Regions from separate parts of the Flavobacterium ginsengiterrae genome, predicted to be linked through region 1. Evidence: riboswitches for the same ligand, from Rfam matches in the RefSeq annotation. Region 1 holds a riboswitch; each other region holds the start of a gene.
The links. Region 1 has a riboswitch for cobalamin ahead of ABD859_RS09850 (DUF4494 domain-containing protein). Riboswitches for the same ligand answer to the same signal wherever they lie in the genome.

Region 2: another riboswitch for cobalamin. It lies ahead of ABD859_RS21100 (TonB-dependent receptor plug domain-containing protein); the one in region 1 lies ahead of ABD859_RS09850 (DUF4494 domain-containing protein).
Region 3: another riboswitch for cobalamin. It lies ahead of ABD859_RS07440 (DUF5074 domain-containing protein); the one in region 1 lies ahead of ABD859_RS09850 (DUF4494 domain-containing protein).
Region 4: another riboswitch for cobalamin. It lies ahead of ABD859_RS18690 (TonB-dependent receptor); the one in region 1 lies ahead of ABD859_RS09850 (DUF4494 domain-containing protein).

Annotation. Positions count from the first base shown of each region.
Region 1 covers NZ_BAABDU010000003.1:1,585,781-1,593,225, reverse strand. The annotation lists gene ABD859_RS09870 (M13 family metallopeptidase) at 1-1,072, opposite strand, end outside; gene ABD859_RS09865 (hypothetical protein) at 1,265-1,564, opposite strand; tRNA gene ABD859_RS09860 (tRNA-Glu) at 1,969-2,040, shown strand; gene ABD859_RS09855 (helix-turn-helix domain-containing protein) at 2,212-2,439, shown strand; cobalamin riboswitch at 2,611-2,841, shown strand; gene ABD859_RS09850 (DUF4494 domain-containing protein) at 3,253-3,801, shown strand; gene ABD859_RS09845 (glycosyltransferase family 39 protein) at 3,926-5,437, shown strand; gene ABD859_RS09840 (DUF4269 domain-containing protein) at 5,438-5,962, shown strand; tRNA gene ABD859_RS09835 (tRNA-Met) at 6,068-6,140, shown strand; gene ABD859_RS09830 (exopolyphosphatase) at 6,288-7,382, shown strand.
Region 2 covers NZ_BAABDU010000007.1:378,279-385,723, reverse strand. The annotation lists gene cobU (bifunctional adenosylcobinamide kinase/adenosylcobinamide-phosphate guanylyltransferase) at 1-292, shown strand, start outside; gene cobT (nicotinate-nucleotide--dimethylbenzimidazole phosphoribosyltransferase) at 404-2,080, shown strand; gene ABD859_RS21110 (adenosylcobinamide-GDP ribazoletransferase) at 2,143-2,931, shown strand; gene cobC (alpha-ribazole phosphatase) at 2,916-3,449, shown strand; cobalamin riboswitch at 3,519-3,719, shown strand; gene ABD859_RS21100 (TonB-dependent receptor plug domain-containing protein) at 3,747-5,606, shown strand; gene ABD859_RS21095 (DUF5074 domain-containing protein) at 5,612-6,679, shown strand; gene ABD859_RS21090 (S41 family peptidase) at 6,755-7,445, opposite strand, start outside.
Region 3 covers NZ_BAABDU010000003.1:1,043,801-1,051,245, reverse strand. The annotation lists gene ABD859_RS07455 (type III pantothenate kinase) at 1-375, opposite strand, end outside; tRNA gene ABD859_RS07450 (tRNA-Phe) at 479-551, shown strand; gene ABD859_RS07445 (GIY-YIG nuclease family protein) at 604-885, shown strand; gene ABD859_RS07440 (DUF5074 domain-containing protein) at 1,096-2,415, opposite strand; cobalamin riboswitch at 2,709-2,901, opposite strand; gene ABD859_RS07435 (MFS transporter) at 3,133-4,629, shown strand; gene ABD859_RS07430 (DUF6814 family protein) at 4,642-4,869, shown strand; gene ABD859_RS07425 (alpha-amylase family glycosyl hydrolase) at 4,984-7,445, opposite strand, start outside.
Region 4 covers NZ_BAABDU010000006.1:562,458-569,902, reverse strand. The annotation lists gene ABD859_RS18705 (hypothetical protein) at 1-405, shown strand, start outside; gene ABD859_RS18700 (M15 family metallopeptidase) at 407-1,012, opposite strand; gene ABD859_RS18695 (CocE/NonD family hydrolase) at 1,139-2,887, shown strand; cobalamin riboswitch at 2,987-3,188, shown strand; gene ABD859_RS18690 (TonB-dependent receptor) at 3,301-5,346, shown strand; gene ABD859_RS18685 (DUF5074 domain-containing protein) at 5,343-6,488, shown strand; gene ABD859_RS18680 (cell surface protein) at 6,494-7,445, shown strand, end outside.

The DNA.
Region 1 (7,445 bases):
ACAATTCACCCAATGCTTCGCCTAAGTAATTGTCAACAACATTAGCCATTTTTTCACCGCGTGATTTTTGAACTGCCTGACCAGAAAGCACTTTGGTATACTCAAATGAAGCATCTACAAAAGGCTTGCTTAAATCATCTGCATATCTTTCGAGTGAATTTGCTTTCAGATAAATTTTCCAATTATTAATAGGAATGGTTTTTAAAAGTTTATTCAGTGCATCATAATACGCAGGCTGACCTACATTAATAGAATCTGTTTTTGCACCTAAATTATTTAAGAAAGTATTCCAATCTATATTTGGGTGTTTTTTTACAAGATTTGTCACTGCCATTTTATTATAATTTGCCTGTACATCACGAAGTTCAACTTTCGTTTTATGAGAAACCGCTAATTGTTTGTCAATATCGTACACCAAATCTGCATTCTTTTTAGCTTCCTGAGCATTACTTCCCGTTAATTGAAACAATGCAGTAAGATATTTTTTGTACGATTGCTGTATAGCTACAGTTGAAGAATCTGATTTAAAATAATAATCTCTATCTGGCAGACCAATACCCGTTTGATAGATTTGAGCAATATTCATACTGCTGTTTTTCTCATCTGGCGACACTCCAAAACCTATAATTGAAGAGTTGTTCACTTTTTCTTCATTAACTACAAAATTCATTAACGATGGTAAATCGGTGATTGCTTCAATTTTGGCAAGCAGAGGTTTAATAGGCGTATAACCCCGTTTATCGATAGTTATCGTATCCATACCCGATGCATAAAAGTCTCCCACTTTTTGCGCTATACTTCCTTGAGTATTACTGCTTTTCGAAATACTGTCTAATATTCCCTGCAGACGCATTCGTTGTGGAAAATTCATAAACATATAAGCGCCAACTCCGGCTTGAGAGGCAGGTATAGAAACAGAATCATACCATTTACCATTTACATATTTAAAAAAATCATCGCCAGGGCGCAATGTAGAATCTATTCCTGTAATGGCGACATTTTTTTTCCCTTCATGTTTTGAGCACGCCGTGAAGGCTAAGAATGCAATAATGAGTATTAATGTTTTTTTCATAGTCTAGATATTTCTATTAAAAATGAATAAAAATGTTTGAAAGAAGATGTTAAATATAGTTCATTTGTTCAGTAATTTTCGATTTTGATATAAAATTAAAAATCAAGAAACCATTTTATAAAGCCCATTAATAATTGGCTAAACATTTTAAGACTTGCTACAGCAATTAAACAACTGGTAAAACTTAAACTTTTATTTTTCAACAAAAAGCTCATTTACTACATCTAACAATTCAAATTCATCGACAGGAAATAATTCAACTGTTTTTTCCAAAATTAATCTTAAATCAATAGATGGTTTATCACAATCATCATATTCTAAAGCCAGAATACACAATTTTAGCATATTGAGAATAACACATCCCAACTCAGAGTAACTTGACATTTTAATTTCAGCATTATATATATTATTCGCAGTTGGCTTTAAAATGTTTAAATATCTGAATGATAATTTTTTAATATTTTCTAAAGCTCTTAATTCCTCTGATTCCATTTTATGATTATTAGATCAATTGATTTCATTCTTTTTCACCGATCAAAGAAAATACATATGTAATTAAATCGCTATAGCACATGTGCTATAATGCATCTTCAAAAAAAACATGGAAGTATATTTCGCTAAAGACATCTTTCAAAACCTAAAAGAATATTCTTTCAAAACAAAAAATATTCACTTTTATTAAAAGTTTTTTTGAATAAAAAAACACCTTGCTAATCTCATTTTTCACTCAAAATAACAAATTACAAATCAAACAAATACGTAAACATTAACTCAATTTATTTACAATTGAAATGTTATTAAATCTTATATTTTAGAAAATTTAAAGAAAGTTTTTTTGAAAAATCCTTTGCACATTCCAAAAATAGTTGCACTTTTGCACCCGCAATAACAAAGCAGGTCCGTTCGTCTATCGGTTAGGACGCCAGGTTTTCATCCTGGTAAGGGGGGTTCGATTCCCCCACGGACTACAAAAAAGCTTCAGAGAAATCTGAAGCTTTTTTTTTACTTTAAATTGGATTTTTATTTTTAGACTCTTTTGTCAATACTTCGTTAACTACATCCAAAAGTTCCATTTCATCAGCGCAAAATATACAAAGAGCCATATTCTAAAACTAACCCATATTCAAATAAAACTTAAGATGAGAAAAAAAGAAGTTCCTGAATCAGTGAAGATTGTCGGGAATAATATAAAAGAAATTATCAAAGAAAAAGATCTTAAAGTACGTCATGTTGCTCACGAATCAGATTTAGATATTGAAGCATTAAGAAGATATATGCTTGGAAAACAGATTATGGGAATTGACAAACTTATCCGAATTAGCAAAGCTTTAAATGTTGAAATTTCGGAGCTTTTTAAAAAAATATAATCACAAAAAAGTTTCAGATTTCTCTGAAGCTTTTTTATTTTAAATAATATTCATTTCTTTTAAGTTTTGAATTCAAATTAAAAAAACACAGACCTAAACTTTCCTAAAGGCTATTTTTCTAAAACACAAACTATTTTTCTAAAAACAGACTTACAAACCCACTTGATTTTCTTACATTTGTCCCGCAATGGTTTAACTGCAACTTTTCGAGGGCAGTTAACGAAGAGGGAATCAGGTGCAAATCCTGAGCAAGCCCGTTACTGTAAATTCCATGCAACATTTTGACTGATATGAAAACTCATTTTAGTTTTCAAAATCAAATCTTTTGCCACTGCATTTTATGCGGGAAGGCGGTTCAAAATGGGAATAAGTCAGGAGACCTGCCATTGTTGAGAAAATTCAGGCTTTCGCGGACCAAAGCTTTGAAACACCATCAAATTGATATTTGATTTTATTTTTTTTCGTTTTAAAACTATTTTTTACAAATAGACAATTTGCTATGCATATACGCAAAAGCATTTTAAGTCTGGTTGTAGTCAAGTTTATAATTAAAATAACGCAGAGATTAGTCGTAAGTAAGAACATTGCGCCAAATCTGCGGGATTTAAAAATCTGAATTTATCACAATTTAGAAATCATGTTTTTGGAAACTAAAGCCTCAGTTTTTCTGAGGCTTTTTTTTAATTATATGCTAACAACAAAACAGTCAGCCCTTTACAGAATACAAGCGTAAATTGTGAATATCTATTTGATGTTTTTCCAAATTTATTTTGCTGCAAAATCTATCTTTGGCATCCTTAAAAAATAGAAAAGATGAGCGCAATTTGGTACGAATGCAAAGTAAAATATAGAAAAACAGATGAAACTGGAGGCCAAAAAGTTTTAACAGAACCTTATTTGGTAGATGCTATATCTTATACAGAAGCCGAAAAAAGAATTAATGAAGAAATGGCGGCTTATATTAGTGAAGAGTTTAAAATCACGAATATAAAAGTGGCAAATTATGCCGAAATACATCCGTTTGAAAATGCAGACAGATGGTTTAAATCAAAAGTTTCTTTGATTGCTTATGATGAAGAAAGCGGAAAAGAAAGAAAATCAAACATGTACATGCTGGTTCAGGCAAATGATGTTAGAGAAGCCTACGATAACACGATTCATGTTATGAAAAATACAATGGGAGAATATTCTATTCCTGCCATTTCTGAATCGCCAATTATGGATGTTTTCCCATATTTCAGCGGTGAAGAAGAAGAAACTGAAATGTTGGAAAGATTTAATGCTCTAAAAGCTTCAAAACCTGTAAAGGCAGATGAAGAAATAATAGATCACATGGAATTTGAAACCGCAACAGAGGAATAAACAAACAAAAGCTTCAGAGAAATCTGGAGCTTTTTTATTTTAAACCAAAAAATCAAAATTAATCCTATATTAGCTTTGCATTTTAACTGAACCAAAACCACTTACCTTTTAAACCAAAAGTTCAATGAACAAAAAAACACTAATTTTAATTGGGTTTATTTTACTGAAATTTGTTCTGCAATACGTTTTAATAAGTCCCGAATATGATTTACAGCGCGATGAATATCTGCATCTCGATCAGGCACATCATTTGGCTTGGGGTTATTTATCGGTTCCGCCGGTTACTTCATGGATTTCGTATATAATTTTACTTCTAGGGAATTCTGTTTTTTTGATAAAGTTCTTCCCTGCCCTTTTTGGCGTTTTAACTCTTTTAATTGTCTGGAAAACTATTGAAGCTTTAAAAGGAAATCTTTACGCTTTAATTTTAGGCTCGCTTTGTGTTCTATTTTCGGCATTATTGCGAATAAACATGTTATATCAGCCAAACTCGTTTGATGTTTTATGCTGGACAGTATTTTATTACATTCTAATACAATATACCATTTCCGAAAAACCAAAATGGCTTTATATAGGAGCCGTAGTTTTTGCCTTTGGTTTTTTAAACAAATACAACATTGTTTTCCTTTTAATCGGACTTTTACCGGCACTTATTCTGTCTAAACAAAGAAAAATATTTACTGAGAAACATTTATATTTTGCCCTTATTTTGGGCTTAATCCTAATTTTACCAAACTTGTTATGGCAGTACAATAATCATTTTCCAATTGTACACCATATGAAAGAATTGGCCGAAACACAGCTTGTAAATGTAAACCGAGCCGATTTTTTAAAAGAACAAATTTTATTTTTTATTGGGTCTTTCTTTGTCATTCTTTCATCGTTTTACGCTTTGTTATTCTACAAACCATTCGAAAAATTCAAATTCTTTTTTGCATCAATTATCTTTACCATACTTGTCTTTTTATATTTTAAAGCAAAAGCTTATTATGCCATTGGTTTATATCCAATTTATATTGCTTTTGGTTCTGTTTTTCTTGCCGACATTTTACAAATCGGAAGAAAACGTTATTTAAAACCTGTTTTTATTGCACTTCCGCTGTTGTTTTTTATTCCAATGTATTTTATGGCTTTTCCCATTAAAAGTCCCGAAAAATTAGCGGCTCAAAAACTGGGAACACATCGCTGGGAAGACGGAAAAGAACATAATTTATCGCAGGATTTTGCCGATATGCTAGGCTGGAAAGAATTAGCCCGAAAAACCGATTCGGTTTATGCATTGTTTCCAAAATCAGAAAACACATTAGTTTTGTGTGATAATTACGGACAAGCCGGAGCTATAAACTATTACACCAAAAAAGGAATTAAAGCAGTTTCTTTTAATGCTGATTATGTGAATTGGTTTAATTTGAATGTCTATTACAAAAATCTGATTCGGGTTAAAACATTTGAAGAAAACAGCGCTGAATTTAAAGAAACAAGTCCGTTTTTTGAATCTGCATTTATAGCAGGACAAATCACAAATAAATATGCCAGAGAATACAAAACCACGATTTTTGTTTTTACAAATGCCAAAATCAACATCAATAAAAGACTTAAACAGGAAATTGATGAAGAAAAAAATTACGCTGATTAAATGACTGATTTTACCAATATTGAATATTTAAAAACCGGAAATCCAAAGCAGATTCTGGCTTATAAAATCTTAACTCAAAATAAGGTTTTAGAAACTCTATCTGAATTTGACCCTATTTTGGCCGGCACTATCCCAATTAATATTGATATCGAAAACAGTGATCTTGACATTATTTGCTATTGGAAAAACAAATCCGAGTTTGTTTCTAAAATTTCCTCGGCTTTTCAAAACAAAACCGATTTTAAAATTTGGGAAACTATTATCAATGAAAATGAATCTGTAGTTGCCAATTTTAGAATTGATGATTTTGAAATAGAGATTTTTGGACAAAATATTCCTTCGCAAAGTCAAAATGCTTACAAACACATGATTATTGAACATGAAATTCTGAAATTAAAAGGCGAAAGTTTTCGATTAGAAATCATAAAACTGAAGCAAAACGGCTTAAAAACTGAGCCGGCTTTTGGAAAATTATTAGGTTTTAAAAACGATCCGTATCAGGAACTACTGGATTACAAAACATAACAAACTTTAAAACAAATAGTTACAAACAAAAAATACATTCGCAAAAATATTTCACTAATTTCTTTGCATAACAGTATTTAGTGTGTATCTTTGCACCCGAAACATCGCGGGATAGAGCAGTAGGCAGCTCGTCGGGCTCATAACCCGAAGGTCACAGGTTCGAGTCCTGTTCCCGCTACTAAGACAAAGCTTCAGAGAAATCTGAAGCTTTTTTTGTATAAAATCAAGCACACGCCAAAAATGATCAATATTTGATTGATTTTCTTTGAGTTGATAAGATAAAAATCAATAATTTATTTAAAATTATATTATAATCGTAATTACAATGCTTAAAAAAAACAACCCCCAGATTTTATTTTTTATTCTTTTAAATTTATTTTTCACCCTAAATTCATTTTCTCAAAAAAGCATTTATGCCGGAATTGAAATTGGACGCAGAGCGATCAAAGTTTCTGTTATAGATGTAAACAACATTAGAAAAGCTGATTATAAAATTCTTTCTTTCTGGACTGAAAGAATTCCTTTTGCAGATCACATTGCTGCTAATAATGCACTTCCTCAGGAAGATATCAACAGAGCAAGTGTTATAGTTAGTGATCAATTAAAAAAAATAAGAGCTGAATATAAAATTCTCGAAGAAAACATTTTTATCGTCGCTGCTCCGGTTTTTCAATCAGCACGTAATATTGATGCATTAAAAAACAAAATTTCTTCTCTAACCAGCAAAGAACTTGATGTACTTGATGTTAGCGAAGAAGCAAAAACTCTTGTTAAAGGTGCTATTCCTCCAGTTGATTTTGCTAACGCTTTTCTTCTTGATATTGGTGCTCAAACTACTAAAGGCGGTTATATTGACGAACTTAAAGACAACAAATTAGAGTTTATACCATTAGAATTGGATTTTGGTACAATGACTCTTACTGATGCTGTTCAAAAAACGGTTTTAAATCCGTCTCAGGCAAATGACATGTCAACTTATCAGGAAAAATCATTTGATTTTAATTCGGTTTTGCGCAAGAAAGTAAAAGACTTATTGGATAAAAATCCGCTTTTATTGAAAAAAGACAAAATGTATTTATCAGGAGGAGCTGTATGGGCTTTTTCAACTTTATACTTTAATGAAAACGTAAAAGATCATTATATAGCTTTTACTTTGCAAGACGTTATTGATTACGATGCTGTTTTGAAGAACAATTTCGGTAAATTCACTGCACTTGCCAAAACCAATTCAGAAGCAGCAAGAGTTTTAAATACGTACGACCAAAAATATCTAATTTCTGCCAATAACATTCTTGTTTCATGCTTAGAAGGAATTCCAAATTTAGAAACTAAGAAAATATATTTTGTAAAAGAAGGACAGGTAACATGGTTAATCTCTTACATTGCAGATCGTTCTAAAAAAGTAAATACAAATTTCTAAAAAAGAACGGCATTACATTTTAAAAAGCTTCGGAGAAATCTGGAGCTTTTTTTTTGTTTTTAA
Region 2 (7,445 bases), on a different contig from region 1:
CTGTGTTACTCTTTGGCTTACTAACTTTTTTGTTGACAATAATAATGATGTAAACTTAAGTCTGGAAGAAGCCAAAAAAGAATTTCTTTTAATCGCAAATCAGGAAAGTGCAACGCTGATTATAGTGACCAATGAAATTGGTATGGGCGTACATGCCGCAACAGAAATTGGCAGAAAATTTACAGAACTGCAAGGCTGGATGAATCAGTTTCTGGCATCAAAAGCAGATGAAGTTATTTTGATGGTTTCTGGAATTCCGGTTAAAATAAAAGGAGAAAATTCCAAAATTTAAATTCCAAATTCCAATATCGTGGAGTATCTTTACGTAAACTCTAAAATTGATTTTGAATTTTGCTATTGAAATTGATTTTGGAATTTGGAATTTAAAAAAATTGGAATTTAAATGAATTTAGATGATATATTAAAATCACGTCGTGACACTCGTCATTTTACTGCCGATGAGGTTCCTGATGAAGTAATTCAGAAAGCTTTGCAGGCCGGACATTGGGCGCCGTCTGTGGGCCTAACTGATGCAACACGATATTATATCATAAAATCGGATGAGATTAAAAGTGCTGTTAAAAATCTATTTTTAGATTATAATAAAAAGGCTGAAGAACTTACCGATAATCCGGAACAGAAAGAACTTTATAAATCGCTGAAACTCGAAGCAATTGAGGAAGCGCCTGTTGGACTTATAATTGCTTACGACCGCTCTGTTCTCAATCAATTTACTATTGGCACAATTGGCAGTAATGAAGCTGTTAAATTCAGTACCGTTTGTGCCGCTCAGAATATCTGGCTTTCACTGACTGAACAGGGTTACGGAATGGGCTGGGTTTCAATTCTTAATTATTTTCAATTTAAAAAATTACTTGATTTACCAGAAAATATAGAACCGCTGGGCTATTTCTGCATTGGAAAACCTGCTACAAATTACGGTAATCAGCCTATGCTGCAGCAATTGCACTGGAAGCAAAAATCTGAAAAAGCGCATTGCACCGAAATCAATTCGATTCATAAAATAAATGTTTCTGATTTTGATTTAAAATCTCAAAACAAAACTGAAATTCAAAATGATTTCAGTCAGGCTTTACAAGAAAAAATAGATTCTAAAACAAAACCTGTTGGTTCATTGGGAACTCTGGAATCGCTTGCTTTTCAAATGGCAACGGTTTTTGAAACTCTGAATCCTAAAATAATAAATCCAAATATTGTGGTTTTTGCTGCAGATCACGGAATTGCTAATCATGGCGTAAGTGATTATCCACAAGATGTAACACGTCAAATGGTGAATAATTTTCTGGAAGGCGGCGCGGCAATAAATGTTTTTTGCAGACAAAATGATATTCAATTATCAATTGTCGATTCTGGAGTAAATTATGATTTTCCAACAAATGCGAAATTAATTAATGCTAAAATTGCAAAAGGAACGCAGTCTTTTCTGCATACGGCCGCAATGAGCGAAACAGAATTGAAATTGTGTTTTGAAAAAGGAAAATCAATTGTTAAAGATATTGCTAAGACAGGTTCTAACTGCATTGGTTTTGGTGAAATGGGAATTGGAAATACCTCTACAGCATCGGTTTTAATGAGTCTTATTACTGGTTTTTCTCTTGAAGACTGTGTTGGAAAAGGCACAGGAATTAATGAGCAGAAACTTCTGGAAAAACAAAACATTCTAAAAAAAGCAATTGAAAATTATTCTGGTCAGAACAAATTAGAAAATCATCTCTCCTATTTTGGAGGTTTCGAAATTATACAAATGGCCAGCGGAATGCTCGCTGCCTTTGAAAACAAAATGCTGATTCTTGTTGATGGTTTTATTTGTACTGTGGCTTATTTAATCGCTTTTAAAATAAATCCTGATATTCAAAAAAATGCTGTTTTCTGTCATTGTTCTGCCGAAAAAGCACATTTTAAATTATTGGATTATTTAAAAGCAAAACCTGTTTTAAATTTAGATTTGCGTCTTGGAGAAGGTACAGGCTGTGCCGTTGCTTTTCCGGTTTTAAAATCAGCAGAGGCATTTTTAAATGAAATGGCGAGTTTTGAAAGTGCCGGAGTCAGCAGGAAATAGATTTAGTATTCAGTCTCAGTATTTCTAGTAATCAATATATTTTTTCAAATCGGTCTCTTTAAATGAAAAAAGAACTTCATATTTTCTTTACCTGTTTAATGTTTTACACTCGGATTCCCTGTCCGGAAAATATTAATCATGATCCTGAATATTTAAACAAAGCAACAAGATATTTTCCATTTATTGGCTGGATTGTGGGAACCATTTCATTTTTATCTTTCTATATTTTTTCACTTTTTCTTTCTATAGAAACGGCTGTAATTTTTGCTATTATAACATCTGTTTTAACAACCGGAGCTTTTCATGAAGATGGATTTGCAGATGTCTGCGACGGATTTGGCGGCGGATGGACTAAGGAAAAAATTCTCATAATTATGAAAGACAGCGCCATTGGTGCTTATGGCGCAATTGGTTTAGTTTTACTTTTTCTGGTAAAATTCAAACTGCTTTCAGAATCTATATCGCTTTTTACAACCGATAATTATATTTTAATTTATCTCTTATTTATTTCCGCTCATTCTGTAAGTCGTTTAGCTGCGATCAGCATTATTTTTACACATGAATATTCGCGTGATGATGCTTCGAGTAAAAGCAAACCGATTGCTAAAAATCATAGTTGGAAAGAAGTTCTTGGTTCTTTTTTCTTCGGAATAATTCCTTTGGGTATATTTTCTTTTTTTTATCTAAAAGCTCTTCTTGTTTTGATTCCGGTTTTTATTACCCGATATTTTTTAGCACGTTACTTTCAAAAATGGATTGATGGTTACACAGGCGATTGTCTGGGAGCGACACAACAGATTTGTGAGGTGATTTATTATTTAAGTATACTTTTTATATGGAAATTTATCTAGTCCGCCATACTGAAACAATTTGCGAAAAAGGCGTTTGTTACGGACAATCTGACGTAGACATTGCTGAGCCTTTTGAGGAAATTTTCAAAAGAATTATTTCAGAACTGCCACGCAACGCTGTTATTTTTACGAGTCCGTTAAAACGCTGTGCAATTTTAGCAAAACACATTCAAAAAAATAATAATGCCATTTCTTACCAGGAAGACGATCGTTTAAAAGAAATGAATTTTGGCGATTGGGAATTAAAAAACTGGGATGATATTTCGCCGGAAGAATTAAATCCATGGATGGAAGATTTTGTAAATATTAGAGCTTCAAACGGAGAATCTTTTACAGAATTACATGAAAGAACAAGACAATTTTTATCTGATGAAATTTCAAAAATACAGCAGCCTGTCATTATTGTTGCTCATGCCGGCATCATTAGAAGTATTATATGTCATCAAACTTCACTGCCTTTAAAAGAGGCATTTAAAAACAAAATCGATTTTGGAGAAATCATAAGAATTGAACTATAATTTGTAACTTTAGTTAAGTAATTGATTCTAAAAACGAAACATATTTGAATTATCAACATATTTAACTTTATATTTGCAGCAAATTAAGGTTGTGTTATTGTAACACATTAAAAGAGAATCAAGTAAAAATCTTGAGCTGTACCCGCAACTGTAAGCTTTGTTCTAGAAAAGAATGTTTGTTGTAACTGCAAAACCACTGCTCGCCGCGGCGAATGGGAAGGTAAACAACAAAACGCAAGCCAGGAGACCTGCCTTTGTAACAAATATCGAGCTCTCGGGAAAAAGAGTTTAGAAATTATGACTTTAAGATTGCGTTTTGTTTTTTTTCTTTTGATGTTGTGCCAATTTATTTCGGCGCAGAGTGATTCTATTAAGCTCAAAGAAGTTGTAGTTTCTGATTCCAATCTTAAGAAATATTCGTCTTCACAATCGGTTCAGGTTTTAAATGATTCAATTCTTGAAAAAAACCAGCCTTCTTTAACTTCTCTTTTAAATTTTAATACTGTTATTTATTTCAAAGAAAATGGACTTGGAATGACTTCTGCTCCATCGTTTAGAGGAACAACCGGCGCACAAACTGCTGTTATTTGGAATGGAATAAATATAAATTCGCAATTTTTAGGTCAGGCAGATTTTAATACCATTGGCACCCGTGACTTTAATTCAATAACTGTAAAAGCCGGAGGAGGAAGTGTTTTATACGGAAGCAGTGCCATAGGCGGCAGTATTCACCTTAATAATGATTTAAGTTTTAAAAATGAATTCTCAAATCATGTCTTTTTTAGCGCAGGGAGTTACAATACGTACAGTGCAAACTATCGTACTGTAGTTTCATCAGACAAATACAGTTTACAGGTTAGTATTTCAAGAAATAGTTCTGATAATGATTTTAAATATCCGGGCAATTCAAACGAAAGAAATAGTAATGGAGAATATTATAACACGAGTATGAATACTACTTTTGGTTATAAAATAAATTCTAATAACACGATAAAAGCTTATAGTCAGTTTTACGATTCAGAACGTCACTTTTCTCTAACTTCACCCAATGCATCAAAAACTAAATATCAGGATTTTAACACCCGAAATTTATTAGAATGGGAAAGCTTTTTAGGACGTTTTACTTCTAAACTTCGAGCAGCTCATATTGGCGAATCTTATAAATATTTCTCTAATATTAATTCAAAAAACTTTACTTACGGAAAAGTCGAAACTTCGATCATCAAATATGATCTGGCTTTTGATGTAAATGACAAAATAAAGCTAAACTCGATTGTAGATTACAGCCGAAACAAAGGATATGGCTCTAGTATTGATAACGTTAAAAGAGAAGTTGGTTCTGCCAGTTTACTATTACGCCATTTATTAAGTGAAAAATGGGATTATAACGCCAGCATTCGTCAGGAAATAACAGACAATTATGGTAATCCTTTTCTTTTCTCATTTGGAACAAGATATCAATTTACAGACTTTTATCGCATAAAGTTAAATGCATCGAAGAATTTCAGGATGCCAACTTATAATGATTTGTTCTGGGAAGGAAGCGGTAATCCAAATCTAAAACCAGAAACATCTTATCAGGCTGAAATTGGCAATGAATTTTTTAGAAAAAACTTCTCTTTATCTGTTACTGGTTATTATAATTCTATTAAAGATTTATTACGCTGGGTACCGCAAGAAGGCGGCGGAGATTTATGGCTTCCTGAAAACACAGACAACGTTAGAGCTTACGGCGCTGAAGTTCTTGTAGAATGGAAACCAAAAATCGGCGAAAACCATTTAACCTTTAACGGAACTTACGCTTACACGATTTCAGAAAGCAAACAGTTGATTAAAAACCAATTAATCTACAAACAATTAATTTATGTTCCGTATCATAAATTAACAGGTTCTGCTGCTTACAACTGGAAAAAATTGTCTTCTTATTTTCAATACTTATATACTGGAGAAGTTTACAGTACTCCTTTTAACACACCTTCTGCAAGAGTTAAAGATTATAATGTTGCAAATATGGGGGCTGATTATGATTTTGGAACAAAAAACAGTTACAAGATTGGATTTCAGGTTTTGAATCTGTTTAATGAAAATTATCAGCCCGTGATTAGCAGACAAATGCCCGGAAGAAATTATACTATATACATAAACCTTAATTTTTAAATATCATGAAAAGATTTAATAGACTATTTTTAGCAGTCATTGTAAGTTCGGCATTTTTTGTGTCCTGCAGCAACGATGACGACAATAATGAAGAACCGCGCGGAGATTATGAAAATGGAATATTCGTTGCTAACGAAGGTAATTTTGAAAAAAGTAATGGAGCTATTTCTTATTTATCAGGTGATGCAAGCATTGAAAACAATGTTTTTTCTTTAGTTAATCCTGGCAAAACTACCGGAGACACTCCTATGTGCATTGGTTTTAAAGGCGATGCTGCTTACATTGTTGTAAATGGTTCAAATAAAATTGAAGTAGTTAACAGATACACTTTTAAAAGCATTACTACCATTACGGCTAATTTAAACAATCCACGATATATTGCATTTGCAAACGGAAAAGGATATGTTACTAACTGGGGAGAAGGCGGTAATCCAGATGACGATTATGTAGCGGTTTTAGACCTTACTACAAATACTATAACTTCTTCAATTTCTGTAGTTGAAGGTCCCGAAAAAATTATCGAAAATGACGGTAAACTTTATGTTGCACACAAAGGCGGCTGGAGCCAGGGAAATTCGCTGACTGTTATAAACTCTGCAACTAATGCAGTTGTTACAAATTTTGTAGTTGGAGATGTTCCTAGTGGTTTAGCAGAAGAAAATGGTACTTTATATGTATTATGTGACGGAAAACCATTTTATGCAGATGTTGAAACTGCAGGAAAAATAGTTAAAGTAAATTTAAGTACTAATACTATTTCAGCTACAATGAGTTTTACAGGTTTAACACATCCTGGATTTATAGATACAGAAGACAACAAAATTTACTATACTGTTGGAAACAGTATTTACTCATTTGCAGCGAATGCTACAGCATTACCAACAGCTCCGTTGTTTAAAGCATCTGATGTAAAAATTCTTTATGGTTTTGCTGTAGAAAACAACAAAATTTATATTGCTGATGCCATAAATAATCAAGATTCTGGTGAAATATACATCTATTCTTTAGCTGGTGCAGTTACTAAAACATTTACAGCAGGAATATCTCCAAACGGATTTTACTTTAACGATTAATTCATTTTCGAATTAGTTATTTAATTGTTTTTAAACAAAAAAGGCTTTCATTTCTGAAAGCCTTTTTTATTGTTATTAAAACCCTTTTGGAGTTTCCTCGAAATACATTTCGTTTCGTAATCCGTTGATTTTTTTAGAATCGCTTATATAAGGTAAAACCAAACCATGGTCATTTTGAACTTTCTTAGCTGTAGTTCCTGTAATTTTAGAAATTGCCATATTTAATAAAGGCTCCGATGGATCACCTAAAACACCATAACTGCTAATATATTCTAACTGAACAAAAGTAGGAACTAGTCCTTGTGTATAATCTCCAAAATCTGAAGCGTTAGAGATCTTAAATACCAAAGGCTGCATTGCATATTTATGATTTGGATTCACATTTCTTTTTGTAAACGTAGGTGAATCATAAAGTGTAACCGAACCCACATTTTTACCCGTTGTCGTTTCTCCTATCTGAACCACATTAATATATGGTTTTAATCCGTTTATAATTAATTCACTTGCAGATGCTGTGCCGGAAGTTGTTAATATATATACGGTAGATAAATTTAAACTGTTTACCGGAGTTCCGTCAATATCTTTTACAAATCGTTCATTTAAAACTTCAAGATCTTCAGTAGTCATGCCTCCCATCTGCTTGAAATTATATTGTCTTTTCGAAAATATTTTACCTTCAAACTGACCTGTAATCATACTTGCTAAACGTGTTGAAGTACGCACAGATCCTCCTCCATTATATCTTAAATCTAAAACCAAATCTGTT
Region 3 (7,445 bases), 540 kb from region 1:
ATCGTAGGTTATACAAGTTCCGGCATCTATAACTAATCTGTTTTGTTTAGGAAATTGCAAAGTTGCTCCCGCAGCCAAAATCATTCGGTCGATTCCCAGCGTTTTTGGTGTTGCATATTTATTATGAAAAGGAAAAACATCTTCGTGTGTAAAAAAATGAACGTTTAACTTTTTTTCAAAAGTCAAAAATGATTGTTTTTCGACGTTTCCAACCGAAGCAACAACCAAATCGGAGCAATTTGGAAATTTTTCTAAAATTTTTTCGATTTTTTTTTCAAGCTCATTCTTTTCAAAAACAAAATACTCTAAAACAGTACTTGCTTCAAAGACAGCAGCTTTAATTCTGGTATTTCCAACATCAACAGTTAAAATCATTTTTTCTTTTTGTTTCTGCGAAGATACGAATTGATTTTTTTTATAAAATGTTTTGGATAAACGGAAAATGATTCTATCTTTGCACCCGCATTGAGCACAACACGGTACCTTAGCTCAGATGGTAGAGCAATGGACTGAAAATCCATGTGTCCCTGGTTCGATCCCTGGAGGTACCACAAAACCCGAATAGAAATATTCGGGTTTTTTGTTTTTTATAATATTTTATAAATGCACTATCTTTATATACTCTATTCTAAATCATCTCAAAAGTTTTATATTGGCGAGACTAATAATCTGGAAGAAAGAATTTCGAAACATAACACTCATATATATTCTAATTCTTTTACTAAAATTGCCAATGACTGGGAAATTGTATTAACTTTTAATTGTTTCAATAGAGATGAAGCACTATATCTTGAAAACTTTATTAAAAGAATGAAAAGCAAAGTGTTTAACAAAAAAATAATTAATGACCCATCAATTCTAAAGGATATTTTATCTAAAAGATAACATACATGTGTCCCTGGTTCTCCCGAAGCCTCGGGACTGGAGGTACCACAAAACCCGAATAGAAATATTCGGGTTTTTTGTTTTTTTATACTCTTTTAAAAATATTTAAACGCAAGGACACAAAGGAAAAACGCAAAAGGTTCGCAAAGTTTAATTATAACATTGCGAACCTTTTGCGTAAAACTTTAGCGCACTTTGCGGTTAAAAAAACTATTGATGAAACACAGAAACCGCTGGGAAATAATATCCAGAAAAACTTACTCCTGAAGTTTTAGCACCAGAATCTGCATTAAAGAAATACAAATTATTGTTTGCAAAATTAGCTCCAAATCCAGAGTCTACTGTATTGACAACTAAAGTATTTTTCTTTCTATCATATCCAATTCCGGCTCCATACAAGATATTTACTCCAGTTAAAGTAATAAACGGTTTCGTTAATGAAGCTGCACCTCCAGTATACTTATAAATTTCTTTACCTCCGTTAAAACTTGCGTTTTTAGCAATAAAAACATCATTTTTAGCCGCAGTAATAGATCCGGGATGCCATGCTCCCCAGCTTCCATAAGCTTGAAAACCTAATGCCGTTTCTGTTATTTCTAGAGTATTAGAGTCTATATTTATAAGCTTTGTACCGCCTGCTGCCCAAACTTTTTTATCATCTGTAACGGCAAATCCTAAAACCATTCCCGAAATAGTTTTTTCTACAGCCAGTGTCGAAGCATTAATAACAAGAACACCTTTTGAAGCAGACAATGCAAAAATGTAATTATTCACTTTTACAATATCTCCTACCTGTCCTGTAATACCTTCAATTTGTCCGCCTAATTCCATTGTATTTAAATTAAGCTTAAATATTCCTTTTCCAGAAGTAAGCAACGCCTGATTTTCGTCTATTGCTTCTATTGCGCGCCAGTCATTTCCGCCTTTTGCTTCGATTCTTTTTTCTTCTTTAAGCGAATAAGCATCGGCTACGACAACAGGACCGCCTACTTTTGAGACTAAGAATAGTTTTTTGTTAATGATTGTTCCAAATTCTAATGTTGATGATTCTGGTTTTAAGTTTTTATCCGGATTTACTTTTACAAAAACACTGTCTTCAATTGCTTTTGTATCGTATCTGTAAAAGCCAACTGTTCCCGTTCCGTGTCCGAACCAGCCTTCATTAATCATAAAAAAACCATTTTCATAAGTGCCCCAAGTGTGAATATCGTATGTAAGTGTTACTTCTCCTCCGCTATTTTTGGCAGTCATATTAATTTTAAAATCGCCTCTCGTTTCCGGATTAAAAGTATAAGTAGAATCAGAGCTTACTACTTTTCCATCAACTGTCCATTCGAAAGATAAATTATTTCGATCTTTTATTTTTGAACTTAACTTAAGTGTTTTTCCAATTGTCAAAGTATCTTTTAACTGCTGTTCGCCGTTTATTACTGGAGGAGCTGTAAAATCATCATCGTTATTACATGAAGTTACTAATGCTGCTAAAGAGGCAATTGCAATTAAATGCCTGAAAAAAAATTGGGTTTTCATTATTAAATATTTAAAAAATTATCACTTGGTTTAACCGGCAGTACATTTTTATGCATAGAATAATGCTGCAACAAATGGTACGACGATTTGTTTAAATGATTTTTTAGCAGAGAAAAAGGAAAATCGAAAAAGAGAAAATTCCCGAAAAGGGAACTGTTTTGCGATATCATATTTGCAGAAAAAAAATCTCATAAACTTTATTTTAGCTTACGAGAATAGAATGACGAAACAAATACCTGTTCACAAAAGTGAAAAAGTACCGTTCTTAACGCCAGCTTCAATCCCCGAAAGCTATTATTACTATAAAAATGGCAGGTCTTCTGACTTGCTCCCTACACCCAGCCTTCCCTTTCTAATTGAAAAGTGACATATTAAAGGGTTTCAGTTAATGAGCTTACAGCTGCGGGACAGTTTTGGATTTTCACCAAATTCCCTTTTAATGTCAATATTTATCTAAATATGACAACCATTTTCTGCTTTAAATTTTGAGCTGCAAAACTAGTGTTTTCTTTTTTAAGAAAACGAGCTGGATTTGTAATTAAAGGTTTAAAAACATTCAGAATTTTAATTTATGAAGAACTAACTTACTAAAGAAACAAGATGTTAACAATTGAGATGTTTTTGTTAAAAAAGTATCAACTAAATAAAAAAATATCTTATATATTCGTAAAATCGTATTTTAATTTTTTAATTATTATTAAAACCACAGGACGTTTTATGAGCAAAACTTCTACTAAAGGTATTTGGAAAGTTATTTCCGCCTCTTCTATGGGAACTATGATTGAATGGTACGATTTCTATATTTTTGGGAGTCTGGCCGTAGTAATCTCCACTAAATTTTTTCCGAGTGATAATCCAACAGCCGCATTTTTATCGACTTTGGCCACATTTGCGGCAGGATTTGTCGCAAGACCTTTTGGCGCTTTATTTTTTGGAAGACTTGGCGATATTATAGGTCGAAAATATACTTTCATGGCGACTTTATTACTCATGGGAGGTTCGACATTTTTAATAGGCTGTATTCCCAGTTATGAAACGATTGGTTTTCTGGCGCCTTTATTAGTTCTCATTCTGCGTTTATTACAAGGTTTAGCTCTTGGCGGCGAATATGGCGGCGCGGCTACTTATGTTGCCGAACATGCTCCCGTTGGACAAAAAGGATACTGGACATCGTGGATTCAAACTACAGCAACTGTTGGTTTGTTTATTTCTTTGATGGTTATTCTGGCTACAAAAAGTGTTCTTTCTGCCGAGGATTTTGACCTTTGGGGATGGCGTGTTCCTTTTTGGGTTTCTATTGCCATGGTTGGCGTTTCATATCTAATTAGAAAAAATATGGATGAATCACCCGTATTTGCAAAAGCTAAAAAGGAAGGAACTACAAGCGCAAATCCGTTAAAAGAAAGTTTTGGAAACCGATACAATTTAAAGTTTGTTCTTTTGGCTTTATTTGGAGCCACTATGGGGCAAGGTGTTGTTTGGTATACCGGACAATTCTATGCTATGAGTTTCATGAAAACGGTTATGAATATAGATTCCTCTCAGGTCGACAGTTTACTTGGAATTGCTTTGTTAATTGGCACTCCATTTTTTATCGTTTTTGGATGGCTGAGTGACAAAGTGGGTCGGAAATATATTATGATGTCTGGAATGCTGCTGGCCATTTTATTTTACAGACCTATATATAAAATGATGTACAACACAACTGATATAAACCACAAAACCGAAATTATAGAACAAACCTCACAAAATATTGAGACAGCAAAAAATAACGACGTAATTACCACTATTTCAAAAACCTATAGCGATGGAACTACGTATGTAGAAAAGAAAACAGACTTTGCCGATGGAAAAAAATCACAAAGCAGTGTTACTGTAAATATCAATTCCGGCGATGAATGGACTTTAATTTTTTTAGTTTTCATTCAGGTTTTATTTGTTACAATGGTGTATGGACCAATTGCTGCATTTTTAGTTGAAATGTTTCCAACTAAAATCAGATACACTTCAATGTCACTTCCTTATCATGTTGGTAACGGGATTTTTGGAGGTTTACTGCCCGCAATTTCAACCTATTTTGTAACGCATTCAAAAGCGGCCGGAAAAAGCGATTTTTATCTTGACGGACTTTGGTATCCTATTATCATTGCCTCGATCTGTTTTGTAATTGGAATGATATACGTAGACAATAAAAATAAAATTAATCATCTTTAAACATTTAAGAACATGAATACAATCAAACAAGCTTTAGGGGTTTTATGGGTTATTTTGGCAGTTGCGGCCGCTTACTTTTGCGTGTTTGAATTTGGCTTACCTAAATTATTATCAGATCAGCAGGATGATTTAGTCTTTGGAATTATTATTCTTTTTATTCTAACGCCTCTTATTGTTTTGGGCTTAGGAACATTTGGTTATTTTGCCGTTATTGGAGAATACAACGATAAAAAGAAATAACAAAAACAATAAACAACTAAACCAGAAAAGGGCTGTCTGCAATAAAGCAAAACAGCCCTTTCTCATTACTAACCAAACCAAATTTTTAATCTGTCAGCGATATATTTTTAAAGTTTATTTTTTGATAAACTTCATAACTTGGGTTTTCTGATTTTGATCTACAGCTTTTACTATATATAATCCTGTTTGTAATTCGCTTACGCCAAATTGAAAATCAGCATTTTCATTTGATGTAAAAGTTTTAACCAATTGTCCTGATATTGAATAAATCTGAACTTTTGCAACAGCAGTATTTAAAGTAAAATAGTTTGAAACCGGATTTGGAAATAAACTTACCGCAGCTGTTTTTTCAAAATCTTCAATAGCCAGATTTGCGGTTTTGTTTCCGTAAATTCTGTATTCGCCGGCTGGTAAATTTATTGGCGCATTTACATCGGTAACATTTATTGAAGTATTATCCATTAAATTATACCACGTTCCAGCATACGGAAAACCTGTTGGAGTATTTTGAGCCGTTGTATCAAAATTAGCCAGAATCAACACATCTTTTAATTGTGCCGAAGTCAGGCTTTCATTAGTAATTTTAATATTTACTGTCAGTGAATTTGCGTTAGTCATTACGGCAGTTCCTAAAAACACCGGTTCTGTCTTTTTTAAGGTTATCATTTTTGCCCAATCGTTGTAAATTTTACTGCGATTTGAATTGCCAAGCCAGTTATTTACCCATTGAGGCTGTGGTTTTGTATCTAATTTACAATCTCCGCCAATGGCATCAAAATCAGTATTAACGGTATTATCATTACATGTAAAAATGGAATTTTCCCAGCCTAATTCTCCAAAATGCCAGATCATTTTTGGCCCGGGAACTAATAATGAAACAGCTCCAACTGCTGACATTCTTTCCAATGCAGTATTTAATGCTTTGACACTATAAGAACCATTTACTGCTCCATATTGTACATTTTTATACATCAAACGTTCTTCATCGTGACTTTCTGCATAACCTATTAAACGGTTTGCAGCAAAACCGCGATTTGAACTCAGCATTCTCGAAATATTACTATCTGAAGCATATCCCATTGACAATTGATTGTATTCATTTGTCATTTTTCCCCACATCATAATTCCTTTACTTGGCGTTTCTGTAACTTTATAATCTGCCCATTGTTTTTCTTCGGCATCAGAACCTAGATGTTCAAAAATTGTATAATGTGTTGGATCTAAACTCCATGAATAATCAGCATATTTTTTCAAAATATCTACTCGATCCTGCTGGTAGGCATCTGTACAAGCATTGTCAGAAGCGGTACAAGCCTGAGTAAATCCTTTCGTTAAATCCCATCGGAAACCATCAATTTTATATTCCTGAATCCATTGTTTAATAACTCTTTCTACATAATATTGTGTTTTTGCAGATTGATGATTAAAATCTTCACCCACATTATAACTGTGTTTTGCTACAGTATTAAAATATGGATTTTCGGCTGTTGGTGAGCCAAAACCGTCGCCATCAGGATCATTCATCCACATTCTTACCATTGGGTTTCTTCCAAATGCATGATTTAAGGCAACGTCCAGAATTACAGCAATTCCGTTTTGATGACATAAATCGATAAATTCTTTAAGTTTATCTGAAGTCCCATAGAATTTATCCAAAGCCATATGAAACGAAGTATTATAACCCCAGCTTTCGTTTCCTTCGAACTCCATAACCGGCATTAATTCGATGGCATTTATTTTAAGATTTTTAAAATAATCTATTTTATCAATTAAACTCTGATAACTTCTCGCTGCATCAAAATCGCGAACTAAAACTTCATAAACCACTAATTTTTCTTTTTCGGGTTTTGTAAAATTTTGTACCTGCCAATTGTATGGAGTCTGACCTGTTCTTAAAACAGTAACTTCAAAAGTTTGTCCCACTGGATAAACAGGTATATTAGGATAATTTACTGAAGGAATCCAAGGGTCATCATAAGGAGATAATACTAAAGTTGAATATGGATCGGCAGTTTTTACAAGAGATGGAGAATTTGCCAGCGGTGTAGCATCAACTACCCAATATTGATACGTATTATTAACCCCAGAAACCAATCCGGTTAATTCCAGCCAAAATTTTCCAGAAACCGGATCTTTTTTCATGGCATACGCCGAAGTTGGCTGCCAGTTATTGAAACTTCCTGCAACGTAAACAAAATCTTTAAGCGGTGCATCCAGAACCAAAGTTGCTTTTGTAAAATCAGCAGGATTGTAATTAATTCCGTCTGCTAAACCTGCAGGCATTGTTTCTGAAACTGTATTTGGATTAACAACTGCCGAAAACTTCTTTACAATTGTAGTTCCTGCCTGAGTAACACTTAACTCGTAAGTTTGATTATTTGTTATGTTAGTATGAGAATAAGAATAGTTTGTTGTACTCGCATTGGTATTTATTACTGCTCCGTTTGATTTTAAAGAATAACTTGCAGCGCCATTGGTATTGGTTGCTGCAATATTAAAATTAGCACCGGAAGCAATAATTGTAGTACTGTTTTCAACTGGAGAAGTCAGACTGACCTGAAAAGATCCCACTTCGA
Region 4 (7,445 bases), on a different contig from region 1:
ATTTTTTTCTCACTGGCGCAAACTGACGGTCTGCCGACTTTAAATTTACAAAATATTCAAAAAAGTAAAGATTTTATAAAAGCGAATTGTTTTGATAAAAACTCTAAAATCTTTTTACAGTTAGAAAACGGAAAAATTGTAACATTAATGCATATTAATCAGGAAAACTGCGGAACGCTTGTTCGCGATGATAAAGGTTTTGACAACCGAATCAATACTGGTATTTTTATGTTTATGAAAGATAATTTTGAAGAATTGAAAAAATCGCCTGTATCTATTATGCGAATTAAATATCTTACCAATACAGAAGACTATATCGTAAAAGCTGATCTTACTTCTGAATTAACGGGTAAAGTAACGCATCCCAATACTTACTTTATGGAAAATATCAGATGTGTAGAATAAATTAGTTACAATTCCACTTTTGATTCGAAACGGCATCTTTTAAACCTGCTTTTAAATTATAATGCCACCATTCTGAATCAAATGAATTGAAACCATTTTCTATCATTATCTTTTTTAAGAATTTTCGGTTTGATAAAACTTTTTTAGAGAAATTGGTATAATTATGACCTGCTTCGGGTCCAAAAAAATCAAAAGCAGTTCCCATATCCAATTCTTTTCCGTTATTGTCAACCAGCGAAATATCAACGGCTCCTCCTCTATTATGGATGGAGCCTTTTTTTGGATCGGCAACATACTTAGGGTTCGATACAATTTCCCACATTTTCTTCTGGATCGACAAAGGTCTGTAACAATCGTAAAGCTTTATTTTATATCCTTTTTTAATAAATTCTTTATTCGCCGCAACCAATGCTTTAACCGTTTTTAAACGCAGTAAACATTCGGCACAATCATATACTTTCGCTTTTAAGAAATTATCTTCTGTGGCATATTTCATGTCATACACAAAATCTTTACTATAATCTTTTAAGTTTACAAAAGCAGTATCGGCAATTTTATGTTCTACAGGTTCTGCATACGCTTCGTGTTGTGCCTGTACAGAAGTCATCCAAAAAAATGCAGTTAAAAAAACGGAAGATTTAATAAAATGTAACATGAAGTTATAATTTGAGTCTTTACTGAAAGTAAATATATAAATTATAATTAAATTCGTTCAACTTAAAAACTTACGAATATGAATAACAAATCATTGTTTTTACTTCTGAGTTTATTTTTTGCTGTTTCACAACTCTTCGCACAGCAGACAAAAGCTTTAAAATCAGCCAATACAGAAACCGATTACGACATTCAGGACAGCGTTTCTATAACCACACGCGACGGCGGCATTTTATCTGCAATGATCGCACACAAAAAAAATGACAACAATACAAAACCCGTAATTCTTCAATATACAATTTACGTTCGTGACAAAGGAAGAGATCTAAAAAGTATAAAAGAATCTGTAGACAAAGGCTACACCGGAATTATAGTATATTCGAGAGGAAAACGTTTCAGCCCTGACGAAATAAATCCGTATGAAAACGAAGTAAATGATGTTTACGATGCCATAGACTGGATTAGCAAACAAAAATGGTGTAATGGAAAAGTGGCTATGTACGGCGGCAGTTATAATGGTTTTACACAATGGGCAGCGTGCAAAAAAATGCATCCGGCTCTTAAAACAATTGTACCTGCGGTAGCAAACAGACCCGGAATGGGACTTCCTATGGAAAACAACATTTTTATAAACCCAAATTACGAATGGGCTTTTTATGTAGGAAACAATAAATATCTCGATACCGTAACGAATAATAACAGACCCCGTTTTAGAGGTTTAAAATTTAGATGGTGGGAATCCGGAACGGCCTACAGAAAACTAGACAGTATTGACGGTGAGCCCAACAGATGGTTTCAAAAATGGATAAACCACCCGTCGTTTGACGAATACTGGCAGAAAATGGCGCCTTATAAAACTGATTTTGCACAAATAAATATTCCGGTTTTAGCGTTTGACGGATATTATAACGATTCGCAGAATTCGGGTTTATATTACTTAAAAGAACTTCAAAAATACAGTCCAAAAACGCCTTTTTACCTTATAATTGGTCCTTACGGGCATTTTGGAACTCAAGTTGGCGGTGAAGCTGTTCTGAATGATTACAAAGTCGATCCCGTTTCTTTAATCGACATAAAGAAAATTACTTACGAATGGTTTGATTATATTTTGAAAAACGGCCCCAAACCGGAAATTCTAAAAGATAAAATCAATTACGAAGTCATGGGTGCCAACGAATGGAAAAGTGCTTCTTCATTTGAAAAAATGCACAATGATTTCCTGACTTTATATTTAACTACACCTAAATCAGATGATTTCCATAAAGCCGATAATAAAAAGCCTAAAAAAGAAGAATTTCTAATTCAGGAAGTTGATTTTGCAAACAGAGAAATCAGCAATAATAATTATTATCCAAGTCCGATTATTCAAAAAGAAGTCAACAAAAATGATGGTTACTTTTTTATCAGCGAACCTTTAACCCAGCCTTTAATTGTAAATGGTTCTTTTTTGGGAGAAATCAAATGCAGTATCAACAAAAAAGATTTTGATTTAGGCGTAACTCTTTATGAAGTCACGCCAAACGGAGAATATTTTCATCTTTCCTACTACATTGGACGCGCCAGTTATGCAAAGGATATCGAAAAACGACAATTGCTTCAGCCTGATAAAATAGAAGCTATTACATTTTCCAACACGCATTTTGTGAGTAAAAAACTCCATAAAGGAAGCCGTTTATTAATTGCCGTTAACGTAAATAAAAATGCTTTCTCACAACTAAATTACGGAACCGGAAAAGACGTAAGCGATGAAACGATTCTAGATGCAAAAGAACCTTTGCAGATAAAATGGTATAATGACAGTTTTGTAAAAATTCCTGTTTTAAAATAATCCTGATTACAAGGCTTGTAAACAGTATTTTTTGAGAACATAACTACACAAATTTTACAATAAAGCAATATTATCTTGCAGACACGACCTAACAATTATATCTTTACACCCGATTTTGGTCTGTTTTTTCTTAGGAAAAAATAGTTAAAAGGGAATCAGGTGTAAATCCTGAACAGACCCGCTACTGTAAGTTCTATAGAAGTCTTTAAACATTACTTATGCCATTGTCCCGAATTTCGGGGTGAGAAGGCCGTTTAAAGATGGAACAAGTCAGGAGACCTGCCACGATCACATAGTTTAAAACTTTCGTGGTATGAAGTTGACGACACAAGATGGTAACCTGTTATAGGACAGCAGGCCTATATCTGTCTTTTTGTAAGTACATCACCGAAAGTTTTTTTAAATCAATCGTGATGTATAATTTTAGAAAAACACTTTTAGCTTTTATTTTATTTTTTCCTTTTTGGCTTCACTCGCAGGCAGTCACAGATAGTTCGCGCGTTTTAAAAGAAGTTATTTTAAAAGGAAAACCCTATCAGGAAGTTATTCCCGTGCAAAGTCTTTCTGGCGTACTGCTCGAAAAACTGGCAAGTCATAATGTGGCAGACGCACTTCGGTATTTTGCTGGCACACAAATCAAAGATTACGGCGGTGTCGGCGGACTTAAAACAGTCGATGTCCGCAATATGGGAACACATCACGTTGGCGTATTTTATGACGGAATTCAGCTTGGAAATGCTCAAAACGGTGTAACCGATCTTGGTAAATATTCGCTTGACGACATGGAATCATTAACAATGTACAATGGTCAGAAAAGTGAAATTTTTCAGTCAGCTAAAGATTTTGCTTCAGCTTCAGCCATTTATTTACGAACAAAACGTCCTGTTTTTTCGGGGAATAAAAAAACAAATCTGCTTGTTCGTTACAAAACCATGTCGATTGATTATCACGATCCTTCTTTTAGATGGGAACAAAAACTCAGCGATAAAGTCAGTTTGAGTGTCAGTTCTGAATACATCAAATCTAACGGAGAATATAAATTTAGATATAAAAGAAAAAATCAGGATGGTAGTATTGCCTACGATACCACAGCAACAAGATACAACAGCGATATTGAAGCATTTCGATTTGAATCTGGAGTTTACGGAAAAATAAACAACGGTTCTTGGGACGCCAAAGTCTATTATTATGATTCTGAAAGAGGCGCGCCGGGAGCGATTGTCGAAAATAAATTCAGAGACGGATTCAGGCAGTTTGATAAGAACTTTTTTGCGCAGAGTTTTTTCACCAAAGATGTTTCAGAGAAATATAAATTTCAGGCAAAAGGGAAATTCGCTTACGATTATACACATTATATTGCGCGGGATACCACCAGTGTTTTAGGTGAAGTAGTAACCGAAGGCGCACAATCAGACGACAGTTACTTTCAGCAGGAAGCTTATTTCTCGGCCGTAAATTTATACAGCATTTTACCTACTTGGGATGTTTCGCTGTCAACCGATTTTCAATACAATAAATTAAACGCAACAAGACGCGGTATTCAAACGCAGTTTTCTTTCCCACAGCGTTATACCGCATTGGTTTCGCTTGCGACTTCTTATCGATATGAAGGTTTTAAAGTTTTAGGAAACGTTTTGGCAACCCGCGTAATCGAAGAAGTGAAATTCAACGCCAAAGCGCCAAACAAAACCGAATTTACCCCCGCTTTATTCCTTGGTTATACGCCATTTAAAAAGTACGATTTCAATTTAAGAGCCTTCGCTAAACGCATTTTCAGAATGCCGACTTTCAACGATTTATATTACACAATGGTCGGTTCAAGTACTTTGAGACCTGAATATATGAACCAATACGATGTTGGTTTTACCTATAATTTTTCTCTTAAAGAAAGTTTTATAGACAAATTCTCCATTCAGGCAGACGCTTATTATACCAATACCAAAGACAAAATTGTGGCGGCGCCGACAGGAAATTTATTCCGCTGGATGATGACGAATATTGGTCAGGTAAAAGGAAAAGGAATTGAAACGGTTGTCAATCTGGGAACTCATATCGACAAAGTTAATCTAACTGCAAACTTAACTTATACGTATTCTCAAAGTCAGGATTTCACCAAATTTTCAGGTTTAGAATTGTCTTCTTACGGCGATCAGATTCCGTATACGCCTTGGCACAGCGGTTCTGGAATTTTGAATGCAGGTTACGAATCATGGAACTTCAATTACAGTTTTATCTACGTTGGAAAACGCTACAACGGAAACGTCAATAATATAAAAGTAAATGAGGTACAGCCGTGGTACACACACGATTTGGCGGTTCAAAAGGCTTTCACTTTTAATAAATGCAAATTGAACGGAACGATAGAAGTCAACAATGCTTTTAATCAGCAGTATGAAGTGATTTACAATTATCCGATGCCTGGGCGAACATTCAAATTTATAGTCAGTTTTGAGATATGAAAAAGAGCATTATAAAAATACTATTTGGTTTAAACATTGCCATTTCGCTGGTTTCATGCCGTGAAGACGAAACGATATTTCTTTCCTCAGATGTAAGCGTTGCTGCGCCGAGAAGTGACGGAAATATTGAAGGATTTTATCTTCTTAACGAAGGTAATATGGGAATGAACAGAGCCAGTATCGACGTTTTTAATTACCGAACAGGAAATTATACAACCGATGTTTATTCGGAACGAAACCCGAATGTCGTAAAAGAACTGGGCGATGTTGGAAACGATATTCAAATCTATGGCAATAAAGTGTATGCCGTAATTAATGTTTCCAATAAAGTTGAAGTTCTCGAAAAATGGACGGCAAAACGCATCAAAAAAATCGATATTCCCAACTGCCGTTATGTGACTTTTTACAAAGACAAAGCGTATGTAAGTTCGTATGCCGGACCCGTTGCAATTGACCCGAATGCCGAAATTGGTTTTGTTGCCGAAATTGATACGACTTCTTTAGAAATAAAAAGAAAAGTAACCGTTGGTTATCAGCCGGAACAAATGGTGGTTCATAACGGAAAATTATATGTAGCCAATTCTGGTGGTTATCGCGTTCCGAATTACGATCGTACTGTTTCGGTTATTGATCTGGAAACTTTTACAGAAACCAAAAAAATTGATGTCGGGATTAATCTCTACGGAATGCAGATCGACAGCCGAGGCGATATTTATGTGAGTTCGCGCGGTGATTACTACAACACGCCATCAAATCTGTTTGTGATTGATACGAAAACCGACGAGAAAAAAATACAACTCGATATTCCTGCTTTGGGAATGTGTCTGGTCGATGATCTGCTGTATTATTACAGTGTTTCGTGGAGTTATCTCACCAACAGCAATAAAATTACGTACGGAATTCTCGATACCAGAACCAAAAAAGTCATAAGTGATAAAATTATTACCGACGGAACCGATAAACAAATCATGATTCCGTACGGACTTCAGGTCAATCCAGAAACTAAGGAAATCTATATTACCGATGCGCAAAACTATGTTGTAACGGGTTACATCTATTGTTTTACGCCAGAAGGAAAATTAAAATGGAAAACTACAGCGGGAAATATTCCTGCACATATTGCCTTTATAACCAAAAAATAAAAAACATGAATTCAAGAGTACTTAAACATTTTCGAATAGCAGTATTGGCCATTTTGTCGATCATGCTTGCAAACTGTTCAGGCGGTGGCGATGACAATCCTGAAACGGGAGGAGAATCGCAGACTAATGAAGTTAAAACACAACGTTTTACGATTGTGACTTTAAGTCCGAAAACAACGGCAAGTTCAGATGCGACTTACAGTTGGTCGGTTGCAAATGTTTCATCAGAAAATTATTCATTAACTAATCTCAGTTCAAAAGAAGCTTTGTTTGCCGCTGCTGCAGAAGGAACATATGCGTTTAATGTTGTTATTACAGATAAAGGAACGACTCAGACCCAAAAAGTAACCGTTACAGTAAGTGCAGAAGCTAAAGAACTAAAAAGTTTTATTGCTAAAGTATTTGAATTTAAACCTGCGCCGGGACAATTCGTAAATGATCTTCCGGTAGCCAATGACGGCGATACTGCGGATAGAGTTTTAGGAAGAGCCAATTCGTATCTGGCAAAGAAAAACGGAGATCTTATTTCACTTGGAGCTTTTGGCGGTTATGTTGTTTTTGGTTTTGATCACAGTATTGTAAACGTAAAAGGAAAACGTGATTTCAGGGTTTTAGGAAATGCTTTTTGGGCAGAAGCCAATCCGAATCCGAATGCAGAATTTCGAGGCGGAAGCAGTGAAGCAGGTGTAATTATGGTTTCGTACGATAAAAACAAAAACGGACTTCCAGATGATGAATGGTTTGAAATTGAAGGCGGTGGTCATAAAATGGCAAAAACAATTCGCAATTACGAAATCACCTATCACAGACCAGATCCAAATAAAGTTCCAGTTCCAGGCGGTGGAACAGGATCGGTTCTTTTTACCGATACAGAATATATCTATTGGAAAGACAATCAAGGAAAAGAAGGTTATATAGTGCAAAATAACGCTTACAATCATTCTTTGGATTATTGGC